DNA from 3 places in the Bradyrhizobium sp. HKCCYLR20261 genome. Region 1 is predicted to be linked to each of the others. Evidence: predicted binding sites of a transcription regulator. Region 1 holds the regulator's gene; each other region holds the start of a gene.
The links. Region 1 encodes PhoB, which activates phosphate uptake and scavenging genes when phosphate is short. Its sites were predicted from a motif close to TGTCATNNANCTGTCAT; they were not measured.
Positions count from the first base shown of each region.

Region 2: the regulator PhoB is predicted to act here: its motif matches at 5,313-5,329, upstream of ACQR1L_RS15215 (alkaline phosphatase D family protein).
Region 3: the regulator PhoB is predicted to act here: its motif matches at 6,747-6,763, upstream of phnC (phosphonate ABC transporter ATP-binding protein).

Region 1 is NZ_JBNPUZ010000001.1:112,638-122,822, forward strand. Features, by position in the region: gene ACQR1L_RS00525 (nickel-dependent hydrogenase large subunit) at 1-546, opposite strand, end outside; gene ACQR1L_RS00530 (HupU protein) at 543-1,559, opposite strand; gene ACQR1L_RS00535 (HoxN/HupN/NixA family nickel/cobalt transporter) at 1,586-2,608, opposite strand; gene ACQR1L_RS00540 (trypsin-like serine protease) at 2,879-4,195, opposite strand; gene phoB (phosphate regulon transcriptional regulator PhoB) at 4,290-4,997, opposite strand; gene phoU (phosphate signaling complex protein PhoU) at 5,014-5,730, opposite strand; gene pstB (phosphate ABC transporter ATP-binding protein PstB) at 5,759-6,580, opposite strand; gene pstA (phosphate ABC transporter permease PstA) at 6,577-7,422, opposite strand; gene pstC (phosphate ABC transporter permease subunit PstC) at 7,471-8,469, opposite strand; gene pstS (phosphate ABC transporter substrate-binding protein PstS) at 8,560-9,570, opposite strand.
Region 2 is NZ_JBNPUZ010000005.1:539,192-549,376, reverse strand. Features, by position in the region: gene ACQR1L_RS15225 (multidrug efflux RND transporter permease subunit) at 1-2,948, opposite strand, end outside; gene ACQR1L_RS15220 (efflux RND transporter periplasmic adaptor subunit) at 2,979-4,160, opposite strand; gene ACQR1L_RS15215 (alkaline phosphatase D family protein) at 5,402-7,003, shown strand; gene ACQR1L_RS15210 (hypothetical protein) at 7,062-7,778, opposite strand; gene ACQR1L_RS15205 (dienelactone hydrolase family protein) at 8,078-9,154, shown strand; gene ACQR1L_RS15200 (hypothetical protein) at 9,255-9,740, shown strand; gene ACQR1L_RS15195 (sulfotransferase family 2 domain-containing protein) at 9,729-10,185, opposite strand, start outside.
Region 3 is NZ_JBNPUZ010000007.1:43,516-53,700, forward strand. Features, by position in the region: gene ACQR1L_RS18235 (ABC transporter ATP-binding protein) at 1-320, shown strand, start outside; gene ACQR1L_RS18240 (ABC transporter permease) at 317-1,162, shown strand; gene ACQR1L_RS18245 (acetamidase/formamidase family protein) at 1,197-2,120, shown strand; gene ACQR1L_RS18250 (SDR family NAD(P)-dependent oxidoreductase) at 2,148-2,903, shown strand; gene ACQR1L_RS18255 (mechanosensitive ion channel family protein) at 3,025-4,137, shown strand; gene ACQR1L_RS18260 (DUF1045 domain-containing protein) at 4,145-4,846, opposite strand; gene ACQR1L_RS18265 (alpha-D-ribose 1-methylphosphonate 5-triphosphate diphosphatase) at 4,854-6,041, opposite strand; gene ACQR1L_RS18270 (DapH/DapD/GlmU-related protein) at 6,034-6,699, opposite strand; gene phnC (phosphonate ABC transporter ATP-binding protein) at 6,889-7,698, shown strand; gene phnD (phosphonate ABC transporter substrate-binding protein) at 7,779-8,711, shown strand; gene phnE (phosphonate ABC transporter, permease protein PhnE) at 8,806-9,690, shown strand; gene phnE (phosphonate ABC transporter, permease protein PhnE) at 9,687-10,185, shown strand, end outside.

The DNA of each region.
Region 1 (10,185 bases):
ACGCTCGCCAAGCTCAATTGCACGCGTCGTGCCGCCCGGCTGGAACGCCAGGCTATGCGGCCATTTGCCTGCGATGACGCCCATGATCTCCAGCAGCCGCGCCCGCGCCGGCAGCGCCTCGCGGGCCGCGGATCCCTTGGTGGCAGTGAAGCGCTCGGCCGCTTCGCCGTGCCACGCGTGAGACGCGTAGGCGTCGCGGGCGAAGTCGGGCATGAAGAAGATGTAGAAGTGCGTGAGGTGGTCGGCGGCGTTCTCGGCCGCGTGCGCGATGTTGGCCGCGAGCACGCCATTCGGCGCTGGGACCACGCCCATCGCTTGACGCAATGCAGCCGCCGCCGCGATCGACTGCGACACCGAGCAGATGCCGCAGATGCGCGGCGCTATCACGAGCGCGTCCAGCGGCGGACGTCCCTCCAGGATCTGCTCGAAGCCGCGGTAGAGCGGCGCCGTCACTTCGGCGCGCGCGACGCGGCCGCTGTCGATATCCAGGCGGACTTCGAGATCGCCCTCGACGCGGTTGAACGGGCCGACCGTAATCCGCGTCATGAGCTGCGCTTGTCGCCGGACCGGCTCGGCGGCACGACGACGTGATCGGCAGTCGCATTCACGCGTACGCGACGCGGGGTCGCCGATTTCGACAGCGCCGCCAGCGCGACGAACCAGGCCTTGGGCATGTCGGTGGGGAGGCCCACAGGAATGCCGGCGAGCTTCGCCGTCTGCAGATAGTTCTGCGTGGTCTCGAAGCCCGGCGAGGTGCAGGCAATGCAGGCATAGCCGCCCTTGGTGCAGGAGCCACCGCCGTTCCAGGAGCGCTGGTTGCAGTCGCCGACGGCTTGCGTCGCGCGGCAGCCCAGATGCTCCATCAGGCAGCCGCGCTCCGACATGGTTTCCGCGCTCGCCTTGAACTCATAGAACTCGTTGCGCGAGCAGCCATGATGCGCGAGGTGGTTGGCGATGAAGGTCGGGCGCCCCACGGCGTCGAGCCCATCGCTCGTCAGGTCGCCAGAGGTGAGCGCGAGCAGACTTTCCATCACCCAGCCGGGATGCGGTGCGCATCCGGCGACATTGATCACCGGCAGCCCGCGCTTCGAGCGGAAGCCGGAGCCGAGCGCACCGCCGGCATCGCTGCCCTCGAACTGCAGCCCGACGGCGTCGGTCGGATTGCTCCCGGCCGCGGGAATGCCGCCATAGGCCGCACAGCTTCCAACCGCGACGACGTAGTCGGCAAGCGGGGCGAGATCGAGCAGCCAGTGATAGATCGAGCGGTTGGTGCCGGCGAGCATGTTGAAGCGACCGCTGAGATGCGGTCCGCGCGCGACCGAGCCTTCGAGCACCAGCAGATCGAGCCGCTCGCGGCCGTCACGGATCGCGTCGAGCAGCTCGACGACCTCGTCGCCGGTCTCCTCGCTGACAGAAGGGTGCCAGATCAGGTCGATGCCGGATTGGCGCAGCTCGTCGAACCAGCCGGAGGCGCCGCTTTCCAGGATCGACATCGTGCAGCCGCCGCAGCTCGCGCCCTGCAGCCACAGCATCCTGGTCATTCCCTCCGCGCCGGCCATCGTGAGGTCCTGCCCTCAGCACAGCTTCATGCTGTCGTGTTTGGTATCTCCCCGGGGTTTAGCGTCCCCGCACGAAGGGTGGCAAGCGCCGCGTCGGCCTCGGAACCGCGCGGGCGGCGGTTGAAGAATACGGCGCCGGCCCAGATCAGTCCGAACAGGACGACCGCGACGATCCCCAGGTCGGCGATTCCGTCACCGAGCGCGCTCGCAACATCGGCCCACGTTCCGGTCAGGCCGAACAGCGGCGCCAGCAGCGTGGCGGCCTCGACGCCGCCGATCACCAGCGCGATCATCACCGACAGCCCGGTGATCACCAGATTGTAGCGTCGCTTGCGGGCGGGATCCGTCAGCGCCCAGCGGTAGGCGCCGACCATCAGCATGCCGTCGGCGGTGTCGACGGTCGCCATCGCCGCGGCGAACAGCGCCGGGAACACCAGGATATGCACCAGGCTCTCGCCGCGGGCCGCTTCGGTCGCCGACAGGCTCAAAAGACCGATCTCGCTGGCGGTGTCGAAGCCAAGGCCGAACAGGAAGCCGAGCGGGAACATATGCCAGGCGCGCGAAACGACCCGCAGCACGGGCCGCAGCAGACGAATCAGGAGGCCGTTGCCGGGGCTCGCGCTGTCCGTCTCGGACCGGGGCGAGCGGCGCCAGAGGTTCACGAACAGGACGAGGTTCGCCAACGCGATCAGCAGCAGGAAGCCTGCCGAGACCGAGGTGCCGATGGCGCCGCCGATCGCGCGGATCGCACTGTCCTCCCGCAACAGATCCGCGCCGGCGACCAGGCTCACGACGATCGTGGCGATCACGACGACGCTCGAATGGCCGAGCGCGAAGTAAAGACCCGCGGCGCGCGGCGCATCGCCGTCCTGCACCAGCTTGCGGACCACATTGTCGATCGCCGCAATATGATCGGCATCGACGGCGTGGCGGAGGCCGAGCAGCCAGGCCAGCAGCGCGGTGCCGACGATGGCCGGACGGTCGGCGTAGAGCGCGAACGCCCAGGCCCAGGCGAGCGCATTGGCGAGCACAAGGCCGGCCAGCAGCATCGCATTGCGACGCCCGACCGGCCGCAGCCAAGCCGGAACGAAACGCGCGGAGCGAGGATGATCAATTGGCAAAATCGTCATACTCGGACAAGAGAGCAAGACCTGCGCCAAAAGGCAAGGCTCGCGCTGCCGCGCCCAAATCACTTGTAAATCAACCCTCGTCGCCCGTGCGGCTGAGGTCCCCGGCATTGCTTTGGCAATCCGCTATCCGGTCACGCACAAACATTGACCAGCCGGTGTCCAACTCTCTTCCTCTTCCTGTCCCTCCCCTCACCGCGCGGATGCGCTCTGCGCGGCGATCTCGCGCCGCACGGCCGCCTCGAACTGGCTGGCGGGCGCGGCAAACATCAGCCGGGTCTCCTCGTGGAACGCCGAGAAGATCCCGACCACCACCGGCTCGCCGCCGATCTCGGCCAGGATCGGCGAGCCCGAATAGCCGAAATTGGCAAGGCAATGCACGGTCAGGAGACGGGCGTCCCTGGTCATGCTTGCGCTACAATTGCGCTGGCCGGTCGGCGAATAGCGCCGCTCCTGGCCATAGCCGATCTCGGAGATGGCGCCGGCCTTGGTCGCAGCCGCGAGCTCATCCCGGCCCACGGACTTCACCGCCACGGGCTTCGAGGGCAGCGCATCCTTCAGGATGATCAACGCCCAGTCGGCTGGCGAGCGGTCCAGCGACCATTTGTCGTGCTGGGTCGGAATGAACTCAGGCGCCACGATCAGCTTGTCGGCGACCGACGAGGCCGCGGGAGTGCCTCTGTTCATGCCAGCGAGGAAATGGACGTTGCCGGGGCTGACCTGCCCGACGCCGTTGAAGACACAATGCGCCGCCGTGAGCACCACGCGCGGCGCCACCAGCGTGCCGGTGCACGAACCTCCCGTGCTGTATTGCGCCACGGTCACGACACCGATCGAGGAGGCCGGCCAGGAGGTGGGATCGACGACGTCGCCGAAGTGCCGGTCGAGACCGAGCAACTGCTCCGCGCGCGGATTGGCAATCCCGGCATCGACCGATTCCGGCTTCGGCCGCCACGCGGCAATGGTGGCCTCGGCCTGGCGCCGCTGCGCTTCGCTGAGCTTCACTCTCTGAATCTCACGGCCGGCCGACCTGACGCCGCTGCGACCGGCCATCACGAGCCAGGCATAACCCTGGATGACGTCCCGGGTCATGACCTCGCCGTCGAGCATCATCAGGCCGAGCATGTATTGCGACTGGGCAAAGCCCTGCGCGGCGGCGCGATTGAACCAGCGGGCGGCTTCGCCGTGATCGCGGGCGGCGCCTTCACCGTTGAAATAGGCGATGCCGAGATAATGCTGGGCGACGGCGAGCCCTTGATCGGCGGCCTTGCGGTACCAGACCAGCGCCTCCGCCTGGTTGCGCGGGGCGCCCAGGCCGAAGGCCTGCATGAATCCGACATTGAACTGCGCGCGCGCATCGCCCTTGGCGGCGAGCGGCTGGAGCCGGCGTAACGCCGCCGCCGGCAGCCCGTTCGAAGCCGCAGCGACGGCGTCCTCGAGCTCGGCGGCCGCGGCATTGCCGGCAGCCACAAGCAACAAGGCCAACAAGATAGCGAGCGTCCTGATCATTGCGTCTGCCGAGGTCCGACCATGATGATGGGAACTCGATCACACAGGATCAAGACGGCAACGGCATGACCGCGCGATCAGGCCTGCTCGCCCGTTAGGCCTGCTCCGACTTGGCGAAGCGATCGTCCAGCGCATAGCCGGCGCCACGCACAGTGCGGATCGGATCCTGCTCGCGGCCGGGATTGAGCAGCTTGCGCAGGCGGCCGATGTGCACGTCCACCGTGCGCTCATCGATATAGATGTCGCGGCCCCAGACGCTGTCGAGCAACTGCTCGCGGCTGAACACGCGGCCGGGATGCTCGAGGAAGAATTCGAGCAGGCGGTATTCGGTCGGGCCGAGATCGATCGGCCGGCCCGAGCGCGCCACGCGGCGCTTCTCACGGTCGAGCTCGATGTCGCCATAGGAAAGCACTGTCGCCAGCCGCTCCGGGCTCGCCCGCCGCAGCAGGCCCTTCACGCGCGCCAGCAGCTCCGGCACCGAGAACGGCTTGACGATGTAGTCGTCGGCGCCGGTCGCAAGCCCCCGCACACGCTCGCTCTCCTCGCCGCGCGCGGTGAGCATGATGATCGGCAGCTGCTTGGTCTCGGACCGCGCCCGCAGCCGCCGGCACAGCTCGATGCCGGACAGGCCCGGCAGCATCCAGTCGAGCACGACCAGATCGGGCACGCGCTCCTTGAGCCGCGTGTCGGCCTCGTCGCCGCGCGCCACGGTCTCGACCTCGTAGCCTTCGGCCTCGAGGTTGTAGCGCAGCAGCGTCGTCAGCGCCTCCTCGTCCTCAACCACCAGAATTCGCGCACCCATGTCGAAATCGTCTTTCTCAGTTACCGGGGATCGTGGTCGCGAAGCTGGTCATGTCGCCCTTCGGGCGCTTGTCCATGATCTGCTGGCCCTCGATCATATAGAACACCGTCTCGGCGATGTTGGTGGCGTGGTCCCCCATCCGCTCGATGTTCTTGGCGCAGAACATCAAATGGATGCAGAACGAGATGTTGCGCGGGTCTTCCATCATGTAGGTCAGGAGCTCGCGGAACAGCGAGGTGCAGATCGCGTCCACCTCCTCGTCGCCCTTCCAGACCGTCATCGCCGCCGGCAGGTCATGCGCCGCATAGGCGTCCAGCACCGTCTTGACCTGCGACTGCACCAGATCAGTCATGTGCTCGAGGCCGCGGATCAGCTTCAGCGGATGGAAGTCGCTCTCCAGCGCGGCGACGCGCTTGCCGATGTTCTTGGCGAGGTCGCCGATGCGCTCCAGATCGGTGGCGACGCGCATCGCGCCGACGATCTCGCGCAAATCCACCGCCATCGGCTGGCGGCGGGCGATCGTCAGCACCGCGCGCTCCTCGATGATGCGCTGCAGCTTGTCGACCTCGGCGTCGGCGGCGACCACCTTCTGGCCGAGCGCCACGTCGCGCCGCACCAGCGCGTCGACGGAATCGACGATCAGCCGCTCGGCGAGGCCGCCCATCTCCGACACCAGCCGGGTCAGGTCCTGCAGATCGCTGTCGAACGCCTTGGCGGTATGTTCACTGGCCATGTTGATCTCCTGAAGAATGCTGTCGGCGTCAGCCGAACCGGCCGGTGATGTAGTCCTGGGTCCGCCGATCGCTCGGCGAGGTGAAGATCTTGCTGGTCTCGTCGAACTCGATCAGCTCGCCGAGATACATGAAGGCGGTCTTGTCGGAGACGCGGGCCGCCTGCTGCATGTTATGGGTGACGATCGCGATCGTATAGTTCTCCGCGAGCTCCTGGATCAGCTCCTCGACCTTGGCGGTCGAGATCGGGTCGAGCGCCGAGCACGGCTCGTCGAACAGGATCACCTCGGGCCGGACGGCGACCGTGCGCGCGATGCACAAGCGCTGCTGCTGGCCGCCGGACAGCGACAGGCCGGAGGCGTTGAGCTTGTCCTTGACCTCGTTCCACAGCGCGCCGCCGCGCAGCGCCTTCTCGACGCGGTCGTCCATCTCGGACTTCGAGATCTTCTCGTAGAGACGGATGCCGAAGGCGATGTTCTCGTAGATCGTCATCGGGAACGGCGTCGGCTTCTGGAACACCATGCCGACCCGCGCGCGCAGCAGATTGAGATCGAGCTTGGGATCGAGGATGTTGGTGTTGTCCAGCATCAGCTGGCCGGTGGCGCGCTGGCCCGGATAGAGATCGTACATCCGGTTGAAGATGCGCAGCAGGGTGGACTTGCCGCAGCCGGACGGGCCGATGAACGCCGTGACGCGGTTGGTGCCCAGCGTCAGGTTGATGTTCTTCAGCGCGTGATGATCGCCGTAATAGAAGTTCAGGTTGCGCGCGGTCACCTTGGCCGGCGCCTCGGGGAGCGGCTGGCCGTGAAGGGTGTGAGCGGGCTGACTGACGGAGACGGACAGTTCGGTCATTTCGTTTTCCTCTCGGCGCCGAGAATGCGTGCACCGACGTTCAAAGCGAGCACGGCCAGAGTGATGAGAAGGGCTCCGCTCCAGGCCAATTGCTTCCAATAGGCATACGGGCTCTGCACGAAGTTGTTGATGGTGACAGGCAGGTTCGCCATCGTCTTGGAGAGGTTGAGGCTCCAGAACTGGTTCGACAGCGCGGTGAACAGGAGCGGCGCGGTTTCGCCGGCGACGCGGGCGGTCGCCAGCAGCACGCCGGTGATGAGGCCGGAGCGCGCCGCGCGGTAGGCGATGCGGCGGATCACCAGCGAGCGCGGCAGGCCAAGCGCCGAGGCTGCCTCGCGCAGCGGGTTGGGCACCAGCAGCAGCATGTCCTCGGTGGTGCGCAGCACGACCGGGATCACGATGACGGCCAGCGCCAGCGCACCGGCGATGGCGGAGAAGCCGCCCATCGGCACCACGACGGCGCCGTAGATGAACAGGCCGATGATGATCGACGGCGCCGACAGCAGGATGTCGTTGATGAAGCGGATCACCGAGGTCAGGCGGTCGTTGCGGCCGTATTCGGCGAGGTAGGTGCCGGCGAACAGGCCGAGCGGCGCGCCGATGCCGACGCCGATCACGGTCATCATGATCGAACCGACGATGGCGTTGCGCAGGCCGCCTTCGCTGGCGCCCGGCGGCGGCGTGTCGGCGGTGAAGACCTGCAGGCTGAGGCCGGCGAGGCCGTTATAGAACAGCGTGAACAGGATCAGCGCCAGCCAGGTGACGCCGAACGCCGCGGCGGCGATGCACAGGCCGCGGACGACAATGTCCTTGCGGCGGCGGCGCGCATAGATCGGGTTGATGGGATTGACCGGCGTATCGACGGTGGACATCTCGACGCTCGTCATGGGTTACTTTCCAGCCTTGGCTTCGAGCCGCGCCAGCATCAGCCGGGCGCTCGCCAGCACGAAGAAGGTGAGGACGAACAGGAGCAGGCCGAGCAGGATCAGGCTCGACTGGTGCAGGCCGTCGCTCTCCTGGAATTCGGAGGCGATCGCGGCCGAGATCGTCGTGCCCGGCGCGAAGATCGAGGACGAGATCCGGAACGAGTTGCCGATGATGAAGGTCACCGCCATGGTCTCGCCGAGCGCACGGCCCAGCGCCAGCATGACGCCGCCGATGACGCCGACCCTTGTGTAGGGGATGACGACGCTGCGCACGACCTCCCAGGTGGTGCAACCGACGCCGTAGGCGGCTTCCTTGAGCACCGGCGGGACCGTCTTGAAGACGTCGACCGAGATCGAGGTGATGAAGGGCAGCACCATGATCGCCAGGATCAGCGAGGCGTTGAACAGGCTGAGATAGGACGGCGGACCTGCGAAGATGTCCTGCAGCACCGGGATGTTGGCACAGAGGCCGATCATGAACGGCTGGAACGTGGTGGCCAGGAACGGGCCCAGCACGAAGAAGCCCCACATGCCGTAGATGATCGAGGGAATGCCGGCGAGCAGCTCGATGGCGAGGCCAATGGGACGGCGCAGCCATTGCGGGCAGAGCTCGGTCAGAAAGATCGCGATGCCGAGGCCGACGGGAATGGCGATCAGCATCGCGATGAACGAGGTCACCAGCGTGCCGTAGATCGGGCCGAGCGCACCGAGCACCGGCGGATCGGCCGAAGGCGCCCAGCGCTTGGTGAACAGGAACTGGAAGCCATACTCCTTCATCGCCGGCCAGGCGCCGATGACGAGGGAGATGATGATGCCGCCGAGGATCAGCAGCACCGAGATCGCCGACAGGCGGGTGATCCAGTAGAAGGTGACATCGCCGAGCTTGAACGCGCTCAGCGCGCGGGCGCGGTCATAGGGCCCTGCGGCAGCGGCGATATCGCCGACCTCGCTCTCAACGGCCATCTCAGCCAAGTCCGCCCCCTGCTTCTTTGACACCATCATCACCTTGAACGAACCCTCTCCCGTTTCCGGGAGAGGGCAGCACGCTTCAGATCAGCTCTTGATGTCGGCCGACCAGGTCTTCTCGATCAGCTTCACGACGCTGTCGGGCATCGGGATGTAGTCGAGCTCCTCGGCCATCTTGTCGCCCTTCTCGAACGACCACTTGAAGAACTTGATCGCCTCGGCGGAGGCCGCCTTGTCGGTCGGCTCCTTGTGCATCAGGATGAAGGTCGCGGCCGTCATCGGCCAGGACTTCTCGCCCTGCTGGTTGGCGAGGATCACGTAGTAGCCGGGAGCCTTGGCCCAGTCGGCGTTGCCGGCCGCAGCCTGGAACGCCTCGACGGTCGGCTGCACGGTCTTGCCGGCCTTGTTGACCATGCCGGTGTAGGTCAGCTTGTTCTGCTTGGCATAGGCGTACTCGACATAGCCGATCGAGTTCTTGGTCTGGCTGATGTTGCCCGACACGCCCTCGTTGCCCTTGGCGCCGACGCCGACCGGCCACTCGACCGCGGTGTTGGTGCCGACCTTGCTCTTCCAGTCCGCGCTGACCTCGGAGAGATAGTAGGTGAAGTTGAAGGTCGTGCCCGAACCGTCGGAGCGGCGGACCACGGCGATGGCGTCGCCCGGCAGCTTGACGTTCGGGTTCAGCTTCTTGATCGCGGCGTCATCCCACTTCGTGATCTTGCCGAGATAGATGTTGGCGAGCGTCTCGCCGTCCAGCACCATCTCGCCCGGCTTCACGCCCTCGAGGTTCACGACCGGCACGATGCCGCCCATCACCATCGGCCACTGCACCAGGCCATCCTTCTCGAGCTGCTCGGCCTTGAGCGGCGCGTCGGTTGCGCCGAAGGTCACGGTCTTGGCCTGGATCTGCTTGATGCCGCCGCCGGAGCCGATCGACTGGTAGTTCAGACCGTTGCCGGTCTCCTTCTTGTAGGCGTCAGCCCACTTGGAATAGATCGGGAACGGAAACGTCGCGCCCGCGCCGGTGATATCGGCCGCAAATGCCGACGTCGATGCGGCGACCAAGCCGGCAGCGACGAGTGCTTTGACGAAATTCATAGCTGGTCTCCATGCTTGGGAAGCGAAGCGCCGTTTGCACCCGATTGCGCTTCCCGGGCCGCTTTAGGGGGCCACGATGTGGCTTTTATAAAGGTTCGATGACAGCTGGATGACAGACACAAGCTATTGATAGATATTGAAAATTTGATCCTGCCCCGAATTTATACGGTCCATCTGGCCGTGTTCCATGACGCATTTGCACGCGGTTTGAGAGAGCGGCGCTCACGCCCCATGCGGCCTGTGCGGGTCACCGTCGGCGTTCATCAATTCGTGTTTCGTTGGTCAAGCCCGCACGTCATATTCAGTGTCGTCCCGGCCTTGAGCCGGGACCCATAGCCATCGGCCGATGCGGCCCGGTGAGATTCGTCCACGCGCGTGCCCCGAACAACTCCCTGGGGTTATGGGTCCCGGCTCAAGGCCGGGACGACACCGCAGAGCGTGGCTCACAGTTTCCATCACACCGTTGTCAGACAAGCCCTCGCCGTCTCGCGGCACGCCGTGCCCGAGTGATGCATCGCTCACATGCCCTCTTGAATACGAGAGGGCGCGAGGAAGGCCGGACCTCGGCTGAGGCCCGTGGCCCGCCTGCAGAAAGATAAGCAGGCGGCAGTCACC
Region 2 (10,185 bases), on a different contig from region 1:
AGCGGCACGACGCCGAGGATGAAGGCCAGCGACGTCATGATGATCGGCCGGAAGCGGAGCTCGCAGGCGGTCACCGTCGCCTCGATCAGCGGCGTGCCGCGGGCCCGGAGGTCCTTGGCAAACTCGATGATGAGAATGGCGTTCTTGGCCGACAGGCCGATGATGGTGATGACGCCCACCGTGAAATAGACGTCGTTGGGCAGGCCGCGCAGCCAGGCGGCGGCGACCGACCCGATGAGGCCGAGCGGCACCGCGAGCATGACGGCGAACGGAATCGCCCAGCTCTCATACAGCGCGGCGAGACACAGGAACACGAACAGGATCGACAGGCCGAGCAGGAACACCGCCTGCGATCCCGCAAGCTTCTCCTGCAAGGACTGTCCGGTCCAGGCGTAGCCGAAGCCCTTCGGCAAGGTGCCCATGAGCCGCTCCATCTCGGCGATCGCGTCGCCCGAGGTGTAGCCGGGCTTCGGATTGCCGGTGATGCGGACCGACGGATAGCCGTCGAAACCGACGACCTGGGTCGGACCGACCGACCAGGCGATGCGCGCGAACGACGAGAACGGCACCATCTCGCCGGCATTGTTGCGGACGCTGTAGGTCAGCAGATGATCGGGCTTGGTGCGCTTGTCCTCGTCGGCCTGGACGACGACGCGCTGCATGCGCCCGAGATTCGGGAAGTCGTTGATGTAGTTCGAGCCGAGGCTGGTCGACAGCGCGCCGTTGATCGCGGCGAAGGTCACCCCGAGCGCGGCCGCCTTGGCGCGGTCGATCTCGAGCCGCACCAGCGGCGCCGGCGGCAGGCCTTCGACGCTGAGCTTGCCGAGCACGGGCGATTCCGCGGCGGCCTTGAACAACTGGTCCTTCGCCGCCATCAGCGCGTCATAGCCGCGCTGCGAACGGTCCTGCAGACGGAAGCTGAAGCCCGACGTGTTGCCGAGGTTGTCGATCGGCGGCGGCGCCAGCACCGAGACCTCGGCGTCCCGGATCTTGGCCAGTTCCGGATTGAGACGCGCGATCAGGGCGTCCGCGCTCTCGTTGCGGCCGCGCTCCGACCAGTCCTTCAGCGTCACGAAGGCCTGCGCCGTGTTCGAGCCCTGGCCGTAGAAGCTGAAGCCGGCGATGAAGGACACCGTGTCGATGCCGGGCGTCTCCGCGAGCTTCTTCTCCACCGTCTGCACCACATCGAGCGTGCGGTTGGTGCTGGCGTCGGCCGGCGTCAGCACGTCGACCATCACGAAGCCCTGGTCGTCGACCGGCAGGAAGCCGCCCGGCAGGCGCCACAGCGAATAGCCGAGGCCCGCGAGCAGCAGGACGTAGATGATCATGAACCGGCCGCCGCGGGCGACGACCCAGCGCGTCGCGCCGGTGTAGCGCTCCGTCACCCGGCCGAACCAGCGGTTGAACCAGCCGAAGAAGCCGCGCTTGGCATGGCCGTGGCCCTTCTCGATCGGCTTGAGCAGGGTCGCACACAGCGCCGGCGTCAAGGACAGCGCGAGGAAGGCCGAGAAGCCGATCGACACCACCATCGACGCCGAGAACTGCTGATACATGATGCCGACCGAGCCCGGGAAGAAGGCCATCGGCACGAACACCGCCATCAGCACCAGCGTGATGCCGATGACCGCACCGGTGATCTGCTCCATCGCCTTGACGGTGGCCTCGCGGGGCGACAGCCCCTCCTCCGCCATGATGCGCTCGACGTTCTCGACGACGACGATGGCGTCGTCGACCAGGATGCCGATCGCGAGCACCATGCCGAACATCGTCAGCACGTTGATGGAGAAGCCGAGGCTGAGCAGCACCGCACAGGTGCCGAGCAGCGCGATCGGCACCACGATGGTCGGAATCAGCGTGTAGCGGATGTTCTGCAGGAACAGGAACATCACCAGGAAGACGAGGATCACCGCCTCGCCCAGGGTCATCAGCACCTTCTTGACGGAGGCGGCGATGACCGGGGTGATGTCGTAGGAGACCTCGTATTTGACGCCCGGCGGGAAGAACGCGGCGAGCTCAGCCATGCGAGTCTTCACCGCCGTCGCCGTGGCGAGCGCGTTGCCGGTCGGTGCCAACTGTACCGCGACCGCGGCGGCCGGCTTGCCGTCGAGCCAGGACGAGAAGGCGTAGGTCAGGCCGCCCACCTCGATCTTGGCGACGTCGGACAGCTTGACGGCGGAGCCATTGAGATTGGCGCGCAGCACGATGTTGCCGAACTCCTCCGGCGACTCCAGCTGCCCTTTCACCAGCACGGTGTTCTGCGTGCGCTGGGCCCTGGGCGACGGCGGCACGCCGAGAATGCCGGAGGCGACCTGCGCGTTCTGCGCAGCGATCGCGGCATCGACGTCCTGCGCGGTGAGGCCCAGACCGAGCAGCTTGTCCGGATCGAGCCAGATGCGCATCGCGCGCTCGGTGGCAAACAGACGGGCGCGGCCGACGCCCGGCAGGCGCCGCAGCTCCGGCAGCACGTAGCGGGTGGCCACGTCGCCGAGACCGATTTCGTCGAGGCTGCCATCGGTGGAGGTCAGCGTGACGAACTGCAGGATGGCGCTCGAGGCCTCGAGAATGACGATGCCCTGCTTGCGCACGGCCTCAGGCAAACGCGGCTCGATGCGCTTGATACGGTTCTGCACGTCGACCGCGGCGAGCTCGATATCGGTGCCCGGCTTGAACTGGGCGATGATCTCGACTTCGCCCGTGGTGTCGCTGGTCGATTCATAGTTCAGGATGCCGGCGGCGCCGTTGAGCTCCTCCTCGATCAGGCGCGTGACGCTGTAATACAGGTTCTCGGTCGACGCGCCCGGATAAGCGGTCGAGATCGAGATCGAAGGCGGCGCGATGATCGGATATTGCGCGACCGGCAGGAACGGAATCGACAGGATGCCGCCGAGACAGATGAAGATCGCCACGACCCAGGCAAAGATCGGACGTGCGATGAAAAAGGGTGACATGTGAGATGCTCTCCGGGCCGCGGGCCACGTTTACTTCGCAGCGGACGGCTTGTCGGCGACCGACATCTTCCACGGCACCGGCGTGACCGCACTGCCGGGCCCGAACTTCTGGAAGCCGTCGACGACGATCTTCCAGCCGGGCTTGAGACCATCCTCGATCAGCATGCCGCCGTTGAGCGAACGCCCGAGCCGCACCGGCTGCAGGTTCGCGCGCCCCTCATTGTTGACGACGTAGACGGCGCTGTTGCCGGCCGTCGTCCGCTGCACGGCCTGCGACGGCACGACGATGCCCGCAGTGTCGATCGCCTCCTCGATCTGAACGCGGACATACATGCCCGGGAGCAGCTCGCCCTCCGGATTCGGAAACTCGCCGCGCAAGGTGACCTTGGCCGTGGACGGATCGACGCTGACATCGGAGAACAGCAGCCGTCCCGCATGCTTGTAGGTCGAGCCGTCGTCGAACACGAGACGGACACGCGCCGCCTCCGGCGACACGCTCTTGAGCCGGCCTTCGGCGAGATCACGCCGCAACTGATTCAGCTCGTCCACGGACTGCGTGAAGTCGGCATACACAGGATCGAGCTGCTGGATGGTCGCAAGATGCGTCGTCTCGTTCGGATTGACCAGCGCGCCTTCGGTCACCAGCGCACGTCCGATGCGGCCGGAGATCGGCGCCCGCACCGTGGCCCAGTCGAGATTGAGCTGGGCCTGCGCCACCGAGGCCTTCTGCGCGGCGACCTCGGCCTGGGCCTGACGCTCCGCCGCGACGGCCAGCTCATACTGCGCCTGCGTGGTCGCCTCGCCCTTCAAAAGGTTCTTCAGTCGATCTTCCTGCCGGTCCGCCTGATAGAGCACGGCCTCGGCCTTGGCGAGCGCGGCGCGCGCCTTCTCGAGCTCGACCTCGAACGGAGCCGGATCGATCCGGTAGAGCACGGCGCCCGCCTCGACCATCGCGCCTTGCTGAAAGCTGCGCTCGACGACGATGCCGCTGACGCGTGGACGCACCTCCGCAATCCGCATCGACGTGATCCGTCCCGGCAGGTCCTTGGTCAAGGTCACCGGCGCCGAGATGACATTGACGACGCCAACCTCCGGAGGATTACCGGTTCCCGGCGCTGAGGCGGCATTGCGGTCACTGCACGCCGCAAGCGTCAGGAGCGATGCGCCACAGACCATCGCACCGGCAGAACGGATCAACTGCTCTTTCAACATGAAGCCCATCTGATTACTTCGCGGCGCGCATCATTCCCGGGTCGATTCAGGGCCGGTCCGATCATCGAAGAATGACCGGTCGCCCTGCCCCAGGTCGTCGCTCACAAACTTGGCGCGCCGTATACCACGGTCGCGAGCTGACGAACTTTCGTGCGGCGGTTACATAGGTGACCTGTTAGCTCCCGGCCAGCTTCTTTCCTGAACAAAACGCCGCCTGCGACAACGACGCCGAGGACATCGACGGCGGCTGCGCACTTTGTCGCGGTCCTCCCATTCGACGCGGGCCACGAGATAGCGCATGAGCCCGCCACGATAAGACGACCGCATATCCGTTACGGATCAGTGACGCTGCAGACTGCGCGACATTTTTTCGCGGAGCTCGCTGCTCATCAGTCCCGCTCCGACGCGGTCGAGAGGCGCCTTGCCTCCGATTGGCCTCTGCCGGCGCGCATATTCTCAGGCTTTCGTCGAGCTGCTAACGGATCGTTCACGATGCCGTCATCTGGTGTCATCACACCGACTCCGTTGATGTCACTGCATGACATCGTCCGCTGGATGTGTATTGGCCTGGACGCGTCAAACAGCGGATATGACGAAGCGATCCCGCGGCGACTTGCGCCCGAGCTTTGCATTCGGCCAACCTCTTCTCTGGACGAAGAGGCGCAGGGAAGACCGGGTATCGACTGACACCCGCGGTCCGCGTGCAGCAGATAAGCACGCGGCAGAACCACAGGTTCAGCCCAATATCCGGCCTTCCCTGCGCGACGGTTTTGCGGGTTATAGGTGCTCTCCCCGGGGACCGGCTGTCTTGCCCCCGTCACCAGCGGATCATCACCACCGGCTTGGTCTCAGCGTCGGGAGACCAGGACCACACCACTTCGCCGTCGCCTCACTCCGTTCGTCGGCCCGACTGTGACATCAGGCTGCAGAGCGACGCGCCCATCGCATCTCCGGCTCGACGTTCGTGACGATCGCGAAACGTCCCTCTTCAGCGAGCCGGGATGCGCGAGACTGTGAGGGTGATTTGCCCGACAAGGCAAGGGATGCATGCGCGACAAACTGGCACGACGGGCGGTTTGGACATGCGCGCCATGCGGAGATTGCCCGTCGTGCAGGTGACATATCAACGGCGTCAAGACCGTTGCGATCTGCTGTCATGACTCCGTGACAGACAAGGCCCAGGAGGAGACGGCCTTGCGAAGCCTGATGCAAGGCGCGGCTCCGGCGGCTAGACTGCCGCCATGCCCAGATTCCCGATCAGCTCCGGCCTCGACCGGCGAACATTGCTCCGCATGGCATTGCAGGCCGGCCTGCTGCCGCTCGGCGCGCCGCTCACGCACATCGCGCGGGCGCAGACGCCGGCGCTGAAATCCAACCCGTTCACGCTCGGCGTTGCCTCCGGTGACCCCGCTCCCGACGGCTTCGTGATCTGGACCCGGCTCGCGCCCGAGCCGCTGCAGCCGCGCGGCGGGATGATCGCGCTGCCCCGCGAGGTGAGCTGGGAGGTCGCCAGCGATGCGGGGATGAAGGACATCGTGCAGTCCGGACTTGCGATCGCCCGCATGGAGCTCGGGCACTCCGTGCATGTCGAGGTCGCGGGCCTCGCTCCCGGGCGCGACTACTACTATCGGTTCCGCCTGCCCGAGGCGGAGAGCCCGGTCGGGCGTGCGCGGACCTTTCCCGCGGCCGGCGCCGACGTCGCGCAGATGCGCTTCGCTTCGGCAGGCTGCCAGGAATGGGATCGCGGCTACTACACGGCGTGGCGCGCGATCGCGCAGGACCAGCTCGACTTCGTCTTCCACTACGGCGACTACATCTACGAACATCCCTATGCCGCCGACCACAAGGGCGTGGCGCTGCCGCGCCCGATGCCGAAGAACTTCGCCACCTGCTACACCCTGCCTGAGTACCGGCAGCGCTATGCGCTCTACAAGACCGATCCCGACCTGCAGGCCGCGCACGCCTCGTGCCCGTTCCTGCCGAGCTTCGACGACCATGAGGTGATGAACAACTGGGCCGGCGACCGCGACAGCCGCGATACGCCGCCGGAAGTCTTCCTGTTCCGGCGCGCGGCCGCGTTCCAGGCCTGGTATGAGCACATGCCGGTGCGGCGGGCGCAGCTGCCGCGCGGGCCGGACGTTCTCGCCTATCGACGCCTCGCCTTCGGCCGGCTCGCCGAGATCGCCGTGCTCGACACGCGGCAATACCGCTCGAAGCAGCCCTGCGGCGACGGCATCAAGGACTGTGCGGAGGCCAGCGAGCCCGATCGCACCATGATGGGCGCGCAGCAGGAGCGCTGGCTGGCCGACGGCCTGCGCGGCAGCCGCGCGACCTGGCAGGTGCTGGCGCAGCAGGTGATGTTCGCCCCGTTCGATTGGCGCTCGTTCCCATGGCTGCCGTCGTCGGACGCGCCGCTGCGCAGCCTCGACAAATGGGACGGCGCCAGCGCCGCGCGCGACCGCGTGATGCAGATGCTGCGCGAGGCCGGCATTACCAACACGGTGGTGCTGACCGGTGATCTGCACAAGGGCGTCGCGCTCGAGCTCAAGCAGGACTGGCGCAACCCGGCCTCGCCCTGCGTCGGCGTGGAATTCCTGGCGACCTCGATCTCGTCCGACGGTGACGGCTTCGCGCGCTACGACAACGAGCCGACCTTGATGGCCAACAATCCGCACCTGAAGTTCTTCAGCAACCAGCGCGGCTACATCCGCCATGTCGTGACGCCCAACCGCTGGCAGGCCGACTACCGCGTCGTCGACCGCATCAGCGTCGCCGACGGCACGGTGTCGACCGCGCGGTCGTTCGTCACGCTCGCGGGCAAGCCGGGGCTGGTCGACGCGTGAGGCGCCTACCGCGGCCGCCAATTGGACGGCTGTCTTGCAGACATCAGGCGTTCAGCAGCTAGGCCGCTTCGATACGTGCCTGGTCAAGCTTGCTGCAGTAGATGGCCGACTCCATCAACAAGGTCAGCGCGATATCTGGAGACAATACGCCTCTCACATCATGAATGGGACGGCTTGCTGCCTGCGCAGCGATCGCAGACCACCACGCGATTGGGGCGATGCCGAACTCGCGACCGGCGCCAGGGATTTTTCCGGCGAAACAGACCATTGCCACCGGCCAAACCGCCTTCAATAGATCGCGTGCCGCTACGTGAGCCTGGTGCGGTGCAGGGACCGATGACCTGCCTTCATCGGGTCCACCAATCGTCGACGCCACATGTTCGAACATTGCACCCAGCTTCGGCATCTGCTCGATCTTCAGGCCTGCTCCGAGAGCGCCGCCAGCTGCCAGCGACCAGACGCAGCGATTTCCATCGGCCTGCGTTTCCGGCACGAGCATGTTGTTGAGGGAATCGCCAAACCAATATGCGTCGCCGGATTTGACGGTCAGCCGGTTGATATTGCTCCCAACAACAGGCGGGCTGGCCGCAAACAGCGTGCGCTGAGCGGCATAACCCGCGATCGCTCCGACAGCGGACATGTAGGTCTCGGCATGAATGCGTCCGTCGATCGTCAGGCACGCCGGAACATTGCGAAACAAATGGCCAAGCGCATAGTTGCAAGCCACGGCGTCGGGCGCGTTTTTCCACGGCAGCACGTTCTCAGCAGTTGTCACCGGCTCGTCCCTGCAATGCGACGGAAGCAGCAGCGGCTCGCACCACGGCGCCCCCTACGCCGCCCATCTGGGCGCTGAATAGACCGCGACTATATGACAGACTTCTAACTTCTTCGCTCGCCGCCCGGCTCCATAGGTATCCGACGCGGATTCGTGCGGCGCATCATTCCTCCTCCCTCGGCCAAATTGTCCACTGCTCATCGTGGACACAACTCTGGCACGAGTTTGACAGTTTCTCCCGCGCCCGTTCTACTCGGATCCAAAGCCGCGCCAAAAAGCGGCAGACCAGGAGCATGCCGATGGAGCGATACGGTGGTGCGGCGCGGATCGCACATGCCGCGCATGTTTGTTTTGCGCCTGTGGCGCGCTACGCTGCTCAGTGCTGGCGAAACCTGGTTACGACGGCTGCCCTGGCACTGCTCACCTTAGTCAGTGTTTCGCTCGGCACAGAGGCCCAGGGTATTTCCAAGGACCTGCCGGCGCGGATCGAGATGTATCCGATCCCTTCGCTCACTTTGTCCGACCGGCAGTTCCTTGCCGGCGACGAGGGCGGCAAGCCGGTCACCTTGGCCGGCGAGTTGCGCGTTGCGCAGGGCAGCGGCCGGATGCCGGTGGTCGTGTTGATGCACGGTTCGGGCGGCGTCGGCGGCAATATCGCAGCGTGGAGCCGGACCTTCAATGCGATGGGGATCTCGACCTTCGTGATCGACGGCTTCACCGGGCGCGGCATCACCGCGACCAGCACCAACCAGGCGCTGCTCGGCCGGCTCAATTTCATCGTGGACATCTATCATGCGCTCGATGTGCTGGCGAAGCATCCGCGCGTCGATCCCGAGCGCATCGCGCTGATGGGCTTCTCGCGCGGCGGACAGGCGGCGCTGTATGCGAGCCTGCAGCGCTTCCACAAGCGCTGGAACACTTCCGGATTGCAGTTTGCCGCCTACATCCCGTTCTATCCGGATTGCTCCACCACCTATCGCGACGACACCGAATTGGTGGCGCGGCCGATCCGGATCTTTCACGGCGGGCCTGATGACTACAACCCGGTGCGCACCTGCAAGGCTTTCGTCGAGCGGCTGAGGGCCGCCGGGCGCGACGTCGAGCTGACCGAATATCCGGACTCGCCGCATGGCTTCGATCTCGGCCTGCTCGGCGCCAACATGCTGGCGCTCGCGCCCAAGGCTCAGACCGTGCGCAACTGCCGGATCGTCGAAGGTGACGGCGGCATGCTGATGAATGCGGAGACGCAGCAGCCCTTCACCTATCAGGACGCCTGCGTCGAGCTTGATCCGCATGTCGGCGGCAATCCGGCCACAGCCGAGGCGGCGCGGCAGGCGGTGACGGACTTCCTGCGGACGCTGTTCAAGCTGTCGTGACCAGAAATAGAACGATTCCGGTCAATTTTTGAGGTGACGCATCGAACGTATCGGGTGATCAGGCGTTGTCGCTCGCTTTTCGACGATGAAACGGAGCCCGATGATGCGCGCCTCACGCCTTGCAATTCCCACTTTGCTCACCGCCCTCGCACTGGGCGGCGCAGCCCATGGCGCGCCCGCCTCGCCATTCCGCGCGCTGGAGGGCGCCTGGACCGGCGGCGGCGTGATCAACCTGTCCGGCGGCAACCAGGAGCGGCTGCGCTGCCGCGCGGCCTATGACGTCGGCGGCGCCGGCGAGCAGCTGCGGCTCAACATCCGCTGCGCCAGCGACAGCTACAACATCGACCTCTCCAGTGACGTCGCCTATCGCGGCGGCGAGATCTCCGGCCAGTGGACGGAGTCGAGCCACAACGCCTCCGGCACGATCGAGGGCCGCGCTGTCGGCAACCGCATCGAAGCCCAGGCGCGCGGCCAGACTTTTTCGGCCGGACTGGCGCTGACCACGCAAGGTCGCCGGCAGACGGTATCCATTCGGCCGGCGGGCACTGAAATCACCGGGGTCGATATCGAGATGTCACGGCGGTGATGGCCGGCCTGCAAGCCGGGCGCGCTCATCTCCATGCCAATGACCAGGCCCCCTCTGGGTCATACGGAGGCGTTGCTCGAAGAGACCGCGTGCCTTGTCGTAGAGCGCTAGATCGACGGCATTCAGGCGCCTGATGCTGTCGATGTCGTGTTGCGAAACGGTCGGGTTCGACGCGCGGAGCTCGTTGACGTTGAGGCGCTTCGCCGTCAGATCGAGCCCGATCATCTGCGACAGGATCGCGACGCCCTCATCGAACCGCTCCACGATGCCGACAAAGTCGAAGCGCGACAGATTTTGTTCGGCCTCGTGGCGCAGATCGCGGATTGCGGCCTGATTCTCCGGTCGGATGTCATGTGCGATGAACTTGGCTTGCAGGTTTTGCGTCACCATCAGGACTGACGGATCTTCGCAGGCGAGAAACTCGGACAGCGTCGTCTCCCGGGCG
Region 3 (10,185 bases), on a different contig from region 1:
TCAACGAGCCGGACGTGCTGCTGCTCGACGAGCCGTTCGCCGCGCTGGATTTCCAGAGTAAGCTCCTGATCGAGAACGATACGGTCGGTCTGGTCCGGGAGGGCCGGCGCTCCCTGCTGCTGATCACCCATGACATCGAGGAGGCGGTGTCGCTGGCCGACCGCGTCATCGTGCTGTCGAAGCGACCGACCAGGGTGAAGGCCGTCTACGATATCGCCCTCGGCGGCGATCGCCGTGATATGATGGCCGTGCGGCAGACGTCCGGTTTCAGCGACTATGTCCGCCAGATCTGGGCCGATCTCGACGTGGTGCTGCAATGACGGCCGACATCGACAGTGCGCCGGCGTCCGCGCCGGCTTCCAAGGCCATGGCGGCGCCGGGGCGGCGCTGGCTGCGCCTGCGCAGCACGCTGGCGGTGCTGGCCACGCAGCTCGTCGTCCTCGCGGCGTTCCTCGCCTTCTGGGAATATGCGACCGGTCAGAACAAGGCGGCGGCCTTCATGTTCGGCTCGCCGTCGGCGATCTTCAAGTTCCTGTCGCAGATGGCCATTGACGGCAGCCTGTGGCGCGACACCTATGTCACGGGCCTGGAGACGCTGCTCGGCTTCTTCGTCGGCAATTGCATCGGCACGGTGATCGGATTGTCGCTGTGGTATTCACGCTTCGTCTCCCGCGTCGTCGAGCCGTTCGTGATCGCGCTCGGCTCGATCCCGATCATCGCGCTGGCGCCGATCATCATCATCTGGTTCGGCACGGGGCTGATCTCGAAGGTTGCGATGTCGACGCTGTCAGTCGTGATCGTCGCGCTCGTCACCTCCTATAAGGGCGCGACCGGCGTCGATCCCGATCAGATCAATCTTCTGCGCACGCTCGGCGCCTCGAAGTTCCAGATCTTCCGCAAGCTTGTCGTGCCGGCCTCGCTCACCGACATCTTTGCCGGGCTCAAGCTGACAGTCGGCTTCGCCCTGATCGGCGCCATCGTCGGCGAGTTCATGTCGTCATCGGAAGGGCTGGGACACGCGATCTTCAAGGCGGGATCGCTGTACATCATCCCGAAGGTCTTCGCCGCGCTCGTTGCGACCATTGCGCTTGCCTTTGCGCTGACCTTCGCAGTCGGCAAGATCGAGCAGCTGCTGATGCCGTGGCGGCGGCAGCTGCGATGAAACAAGCAATCCGAACGGATGACAGGGAGTGATCATGTCAAAGCGCGTCAGTAAGGCCGGCAACATCAAATACGCGCTCTCCGGCGACGACGCCTTCATTGCGTCGGTCGAGCCGGGTGAGACCTTCGTGGTCGAATGCGCGATCAACGTCAATGACGGCACGATCCGCGCGCTCGGCCAGCAACTGGTCGAGAGCGACGTGACCTTGCCTTATGTCAACGGCGCCACCGGGCCGATCGAGGTGCGCGGGGCCAAGCCGGGTGACATGCTGCGGCTCGACATCCTCGACATGGAGCTCGACCGGCTCGGCTTCACCGCGCTGTGGCCGGGGATCGGCATGTTCCCGGATTGGGTCCGGCGCAAGGAGTTCGGCATCCAGACCCGCGTGGTCGAGGTCAAGGATGGCCAGGTGCTGTGGAACGAGCACGTCAAGCTGCCGGTGCGGCCGATGATCGGCGTCGCCGGCGTGGCGCCGGTGCATGGCGCGGTGCTGACGGTCGATAACGGTCCGCACGGCGGCAATCTCGACGTCCAGGAGATCACGTCAGGCAATTCGGTGTTCTTCCGCGTGAACAAGGACGGCGCGCATCTCTTCCTCGGCGACTGCCACGCGATCCAGGGCGATGGCGAAGCCAACGGCATGGGCGCGATCGAGATCGCGGCCAACCTCACCGTCAAGGTCTCGCTCGCCAAGGCGCCCGCGCGCCTGAACCATCCGAGGATCGAGACGCCGACGCACATCTGCACGCTCGGCTGCGCGCGTCCCCTGGAGGACGCGATGCGGACCGCGTTCGAGGAGATGATCAACTGGCTGGAAGACGACTGGAAGATTCCGGCGCCGGAGGCCTACATGCTGCTCGGCCAGATCGCCGAGGCGCGCTGCACCCAGGTGGTCAATCCGAAATACACCTACATCTGCAAGGTCAACAAGGCCTTGCTCGCTGGCTATCACGGCTGACGCCGTACATTCGAAAAGGAGAACATCATGGATCTGGGATTGGCCGGCAAGAGCGTGCTGATCACGGGCGGCAGCAAAGGCATCGGGCTTGCGATCGCCGAGCTGTTCGCCGCCGAGGGCGCCAACGTCGCAATCTGCGCGCGCGATGCAGAAGCGGTCGGCAAGGTCGTGACGAAGCTCGCGGCCAAGGGCGTCAAGGCGTGGGGGCAGGGCATCGACGTCGCCGATCCCGTGGCGCTCAAGGGCTGGGTGGATGGCGCGGCGAAGCAGTTCGGCGGCGTCGACAGCTTGATCTGCAACGTCAGTGCGCTCGCCGTCGGCGACACGCCGGAGACTTGGGACAAATCCTTCCGCGTCGACATGATGCACACCGTGAACTCGGTCGCGGCGGCCGTTCCCTATCTGGAGCAGTCGACGTCGGCTTCGATCAGCATCATCTCCAGCGTGTCCGGCTTCGAGGTCGATTTCGCGGCGGGATCCTACGGCGCGATCAAGGGCGCTCTGATCCATTATGCGAAGGGGCTTGCGCATCAGCTCGTGAGCAAGGGTATCCGCGTCAACGCCGTTTCTCCCGGCAACACCTATTTCGAAGGCGGCATCTGGCAGAACATCGAGAACGGATCGCCCGATCTGTTCAAAATGGCGATGGGTCTGAATCCGACGGGACGCATGGGAACGGCCGAAGAGGTGGCCTATGGCGTGGTGATGCTGGCGAGCCCGTTGGCGAGCCGCATCTCGGGAACCAACCTCATCGTCGACGGCGCCTTGACCAAGGCGGTCTAGTTCCTCGCACGGACGGCAGACGAGCCATGCAGCATGTGGATGCTGCACTGCGGCTGCCGTCCGACTCTCCCGGTGGTCTCGGGCGTTGAGAGCGCTCGAGATCCCCAAGGGAGAGCAAGGCATGCAGGCACTCGTGCAGCAGCTATCCGGACTGTTTCCGGACTGGATGGTCGGACCGGCCTTGATCATCGGGGCCATTCTCGGCGCGCTGCTGGTCTATAGCGTCGCGCGCGCTTTGGTGAAGCGCGCGATCGGCGCACAGAACTCGATCCTGTTTCCCATCCTGCAGAGAACCGCGGGTCCCGCGCGTCTCGCGCTTTGCCTGGTGGCCGTGGCGCTGGTGCTGCCGCTCGCGCCGTTGAACGAAGGCTGGCGCCGCGCGCTCGCGCATCTGTTCGTGGTGACGACCATCGCGCTGATCGGATGGATCACCATCCGCGTCGTTGATCTCGTGTCGACCCGATATGTCAAACGCTTTCGCGACGACATCGCGGAGAATTTCCTCGCGCGCAAGCATGTGACGCAGGTCCGCGTCTTCAAGCGCGTCATCGACACGCTCATCATCATCGTCGCCGTTTCGGCTGCGCTGATGACCTTCGATTCCGTCAGGCAATACGGCGTGAGTCTATTCGCATCGGCCGGCGCGGCCGGTCTGATCGTCGGTCTCGCCGCGCGGCCGTTGCTCAGCAACCTGATAGCCGGCGTCCAGATCGCCGTGACGCAGCCGATCCGCATCGAGGATGCCGTGATCATCGAGAACGAGTGGGGCTGGGTCGAAGACATCGCCTCGACCTATGTCGTGATCCGGCTGTGGGACTGGCGCCGCATGGTGGTGCCGCTGTCCTATTTCATCGAGCGTCCGTTCCAGAACTGGACGCGCGATGCGGCTTCCCTGATCGGGTCCGTGGTGCTGCACGTGGACTACCAGGCGGATGTGCCGCGCATCCGGAAGCAGTTGGAGAAGGTCGCGAAGGAGTCGAAGATCTGGGACGGCGCGGTGGTCAATCTTCAGGTCGTCGACACCAATGCGCGCACGATGGAGCTTCGGGCGCTCGTCAGCGCGCGCAATGCTCCGCAGGCCTGGGACTTGCGCTGCGAGGTGCGCGAAAAGCTGATCGCCTTCCTGCAGCGGGAGATGCGCGAAGCCCTGCCGCGCGACCGCGCCGATATCTCTCCGCCGCTGTCGCTGTTCAATCCGCAGTCGCCGCCGCATTTCGCCGGCGCTGCGAATTGAAGGGCCGCTATCTCCCGGTGATCGGCCAGCTGTCGATGATGCTGAACCGGCTGCTCGCGCTCGGCTGGCGGAACAGCGCGATACGGTCGATCGGCAGCGATGTCAGGCTGAGCGCCGCGAAACGGTCACGCAGCATCCCAAGGATCGGCCCGCGCCGATCGTCGGACAGGCGGCAAGTCAGCGTCATGTGGAAGCGTAAGTCTTCCATGACGTAAGGATAGCCCCAGCGATCGAGATGGTCTCGTTGGCGCGCTGAGAGCAGCTCCGGCTTGCGCCGGGCGCGATCCTCGGCGGTCATCGGGGCGCGGAACGGCTCGAACGCGCGCACGCAGTCGGCGGCCAAATCCTGCAAGGTGTGCGACGCCTCTCCCGGGATCACCGCGATGAAGCCGCTGATCGCATCGACAACTGGCCGGATGATCGGAACGGCTCTCGGCACTGCCGCAAACGCCGCGCAGGCGTCGCGCAGCTCGGCCTCGGGACGTGTCTCGACCAGGTTGAACGGGGCCTTGAGGGTCGCGTGAAAGCCGTACTTCCGCGCGTCAGTGGTGAGGTCGCCCCAATCCGGCGCAGCATCCAGCACGCCCTCCGGAAAGCCGCGTTCCCGGGCGGTCCAGGCGTCGTAGCCCAGCAGGCTGGCACCGAACACGGTCAGCGCGGCGTCGGCCGCCGGCGTGTAGTAGATCGCATAGCGCGGAAAACCGGTCATGTCCTGCTTACTCCGCCGCGACCGCTCGCGGCGTGGCGGCGGTGGAGAGGCGTTCGGCCTCTGTCAGGTGAACCACGCGGCCCGCCGCAACCACCGCGACGACACGGGGGCGCATCGGTTCGCGATCGTCGACGAGGAGGATGTCCGCGCTCTGGCCGCTCGCGAGCGAGCCTCGGTCCGGCAGGCCGGCTGCTCGCGCCGGGGCTGCCGAGATCAGGCTCCAGGCCTGCGCCAGCGGAAGGATGCCGTCGGCGACCAGCCGATAGGCGGCGAGCAGGGGGGCTGGATAATAATAGTCCGACGCCAGTACGGAGCAGAGACCCTTCGCGATCATGTCGCTCGCCCTGGTCCATCCGGTATGGCTGCCGCCGCGCACCACGTTCGGGGCGCCGAACACGATGGCGTCGCCGCCGTGAGCTGCCTCGCGCGCGGTGATTTCGTTGACGGGAAACTCGGCGATGGTGACGCCTTGGCTGCGGAAGGCCTTGCGCATCTCCGGGCTGTCGTCGTCATGTGACAGCATGCGCACGCCGGCCGCGCGCGCGGTCTCGGCCAGGCGGGCGATCGACGCCGGCACGGCATCGGCTCGCGAGGCGATGCGGGCCACCAGGATATCGAACTCATCGCCGGACAGGCCGGTGCGGTCGACCATGCGCTGACGCTTGTGCGGCTTGTCCAGGCTCGCGACGGTCGAATCCATGTGGTCGTTGAAGGCAAACAGATCGATGCGCCGGGCCGCGAGCAGCCCGCGGATCTCGTCCTCATCGTCGAGATTGTACGTCTCGTGGCGCAGATGAAAGCGCGTATCCGCCGCGAGCCGCGGCCGCAGCGCCTCGATCTGCTCCAGCAGGCGGCGCGCGTTGCCGGCGCTGCGCAAGCCCGGCTCCCACGACCAGGTGGTGGCATGAAACACGGTCGTGATGCCGTTGCTGATGGCCTGGCGATCACTGTCGAGCAGCGCCACGTCGATCGGGAAATCCACACCCGCGCGCGGCATCATCTGCCGCTCGAAAGCATCGCCATGGATGTCGACGATTCCGGGCAGCACCGTCAGCCCGCTGGCGTCAAGCGCAAGTCCCGCGTCAGGTCGTCCCGCGTCGATCGCGGCGATCTTGCCGTCGGAGACGATCAGTGATGCATCGGCAAGGCCGGACCCGATCAGGCACCGGCCGTGGAAAATCGAGAGATCAGTCATGGGCGGCACTCTGCCGCAGCGCGCGGTCGCCGTCGAGAGCGGCCTCGTATTTGTCCAGGAACGCGGTGATCTCCAGCTTGCGGAAATCCGGCAGCGCCCGGCGCAGCGCTTCGTGATCCCAATTCCACCAGGCGAGATTGATCAGGCGCTGCTCGATCTCAATCGGAAAACGGCGCCTGATTGGGCGCGCGGGATTGCCGGCGACGATCGTATACGCAGGCACGTCCTTGGTGACGATGGCGCCTGCTGCGACGACGGCGCCGGTGCCGATGCTGCGGCCGGGGAGAACGACGGCACCATGTCCGATCCATACATCGTGACCGACGGTGACGTGATGTTCCTTCCGCCAGGCGAAGAACTCGGCATCATCAGGCTCGCCTGGGAAATAGGCGCTGGCCCGATAGGTGAAATGCGATTGCGTCGCCCGGTGCATCGGGTGATTGCCCGGATTGATCCGGGTCATCGCCGCGATCGAGCAGAACTTTCCGATCGTCGTGTAGGTGATCTGCGCATCGTTGACCACGTAGGAATAGTCGCCCATCGCCACGTCAAGGAGGATGGTGCGCGCGCCGACCTCGCAATAGGCGCCGAGTGTCACACCCTGGAGTCTTGCGGAGGAATCAACCGTAGGGTCGATCGAAAGGGACTTGCCGGCCATCTCACGTCCTGTCTGTCTTCACGGCTCTTCTGTCTAGGGTGCGCTGTGTGACAGATGCATGACGTCTCCATGACGTTCGCGGCGGAGGACCTTGGATGTGGACGAGTGTCGCACCGCAGCGTCACTGTCACACAACTGTAGAATCCCGACGCTAGCGGTGGAGTCAAAGCGAGGCGTCTGGAGAAGTCCATGCTGGTGGTGGATGGTTTGACGTGCCGGTTCGGCGCGAAAGCCGCGGTCGATAATGCATCATTCTCGGTTGCGCCCGGCTCGTTCGTCGGTGTCATCGGGCGTTCCGGCGCCGGCAAGTCGACGCTGCTGCGCTCCATCAACCGGCTGAGCCCGGTGAGTGACGGGCGCATCCTGTTCAAGGATCTCGATGTGACGGCGCTCCGCGGCCGCGACCTGCGGCTGTGGCGCGCGCGTTCGGCGATGATCTTTCAGCAGTTCAACCTGGTCGGCCGCCTCGACGTGCTGACCAACGTGCTGATGGGGCGGCTGGCCGAGATCCCATCCTGGCGCTCCCTGGCGCAGCTATGGCCGGCGCAGGACGTGGCGGTGGCCATGTCGGCCCTGGAGCAGTTCGACATGGCGTCCCTCGCGGCACAGCGCGCCGATCAGCTCTCCGGTGGACAGCAGCAGCGCGTCGCGATCGCGCGTGCGCTCGTCCAGAACCCCGACATCATCCTTGCGGATGAGCCGATCGCCTCGCTCGATCCCCGCAATACCAAGATCGTGATGGATGCCCTGCTGCGCATCAACAAGCATTTCGGCATCACGGTGATCTGCAACCTGCATTCGCTCGATCTCGCCCGCAGCTATTGCGATCGCCTGATCGGCATGGCGACGGGACGGATCGTGTTCGACGACGTTCCCTCGGCGCTGACCGCGCAGATCGCGCGCGAGCTCTACGATCTCGAAGCGGATGAGGTGATGGACAAGGTCCATCCGGTCCCGGCCGCTGCCATTCCGGCGCTCAGCGAAGCCGCTGTCGCCTGACAAACCGATTCTGGTCACCTCGGATCTCGCATGGTGCGGGGGACGAGGCCTGTTTACTTCGTTCAACAAGAGGGCATGTCATGATCAATCGTCGCATCGTTCTGGCCGGTGTCGCCGCGCTGGCTTTTGCCGGTTCCGCTTCGGCCGAGGATTGGAAGGCGAAGTATCCGGAACTGACCTTCGCGGTCATTCCTGCCGAGAACGCCTCAGGCGTCACCGAGCGCTGGACGCCCTTCGTCAACTATCTCTCCAAGGAGCTGGGCACCAAGGTGACGCTCCGCATCGCCAACGACTACGCGGCCGTGATCGAGGGGCAGCGCGCCGGCAACATCCACATCGCGAGCTATGGCTCAGCCTCGTTCGCGCGGGCGCGCCTGACCGGCGTCAAGATCGACGCCTTCGCCAACGACATCAACGCCGACGGCAGCACCGGCTATTACTCGGTGTTCTTCGTCAAGGCAAACAGCCCGTACAAGAAAGTCGACGACCTCAAGGGCAAGAATTTGGGCCTGGTCGATCCGAACTCGACCTCGGGCAACAACGTGCCGCGCTTCGAGCTCAACAAGATGGGCGTGACCGACGCTGAAACCTATTTCAGCAAGGTCGTCTTCGCCGGCAGCCACGAGAACGCGATCCTCGCGCTCGCGCAGGGCACCGTCGACGTCGCCGCCAACCAGTGGACCAGCGACAACGATTCGACGCTGGCGCAGATGCTCACCAAGGGCATGCTGAAGAACGCCGACGGTTCGCCGATGAAGAAGGACGATTTCCGCATCATCCACAAGTCGGCGCCGATCATCAACGGCCCCTACGCCTACAATTCCGATCTGCCGGCCGAGCTGAAAACGGCGATCGCCAAGGCGTTCTTCGACGCCCCCACCAAGGACAAGGCGGCGTTCGATCGCCTGTCGGATGGCCAGAAGAAGGGCTTCCACCCGGCCACGACCAAGGACTGGGATGGCACGATCGATCTGATCAAGTTCGTCGACAGCCTGCGCAAGAAGGCGTCCTGATCGACATCCTTAACCACGCGGGAGCCGGGCCGGGCATGGCCCGGCTCCTTTTGTATGAGACGTGACCTCTTTCGAACGAGAGCAGCCCGATACGATGGCGACCGCCATTTCGATCCTGCCGAGCCAGCAGCTTGAGGCTCTGAACGACGCCTACCGTCGGGCGGTGGCGCGCCGGCGCCTGCGGCTCGCGCTGTCCGCTGCCGCTTTCCTGGCCGTGCTGCTGGTCGCCGCGGTCGGGGCCGAGGTCAATCTGCGGACGCTGTATACGTATTTCGGAAACTTCGTCAGCTATTTCGATCGCATCTTCACGCTCGATGACGGCCACCGCGTCTGGACCAATGTCCCGGAGTGGTTCTGGGGCTTCAAGAAGTGGCTCAAGCTGCTCGGCGAGACCCTGCTGATCAGCTATGTCGGCACCATGGCCGGAATCGTCGTGGCGTTCTGTCTCAACTTCCTGGCTGCGGAAAACACCTCGCCCGCGCCGTGGGTCCGTTTCACCGTGCGGCGGCTGCTCGAATTCGCCCGTACCGTGCCGGGCATCGTGTTCGCGCTGATCTTCGTCATCGCCTTCGGTCTTGGCCCGATCCCCGGCGTGCTCGCCATCGCCGTTCACTCCAGCGGCGCGCTCGGCAAGCTGTTCTCCGAAGTGGTCGAGAATGCCGACATGAAGCCGGTGGAAGGCGTTCGCGCGACGGGGGCGAGCTGGCTGTCCTGCATGCGCTTCGCCGTTCTGCCGCAGGTCGTCGCGGGCTTCTCCAGCTACAGCCTGCTGCGCTTCGAGATCAATGTCCGCGAGGCCTCGGTGATGGGCTTCGTCGGCGCCGGCGGCATCGGGCAGGAGCTCGTGGTCGCGATCCGCAAGTTCTACTACTCGGACGTCAGCGCGATCCTCGTCATGATCGTCGTGACGGTGTTCCTCATCGATATCGCGACCGGCTGGCTGCGCGGCCGGCTGTTCGGCGCGGAGGCCCGGACATGAGCACGATGGACGCGCAGGACCCGCAGCAGATGCGGCAGCGCTATCCGCATGTCTTCGATCGGCCGCTGTCGGCCCGGCTGGCGACACCGGCGATGCTGGTCCTGGCGCTGGCGATCTTCATCTTCGGCCTGGTCGATCTCCAATTCTCGCCGGCGCGGATGCTTGCCGGGCTGAGCCAGCTCGGCTGGATTTCGCTCCTGATGCTGCCGCCCGATCCGGGCTCCTCGTTGCCGGTCTATCTCAAGGCGCTCGGCGAGACATTGTCGATCGCCGTGCTCGGCACGACGCTCGCCGCGGTCTTTGCACTGCCCGTCAGCCTGCTGGCCGCCAGGAACATCATTCCTTCGGCGATTTTCCGCTTTCCGGTGCGGCGGCTGTTCGATACCATCCGCGGCGTCGACACGCTGATCTGGGCGCTGGTCTGGATCAACGTCGTTGGCCTCGGCCCGTTCGCCGGTGTCCTGGCGATCGCGGTGTCGGATTTCGGGGCGCTCG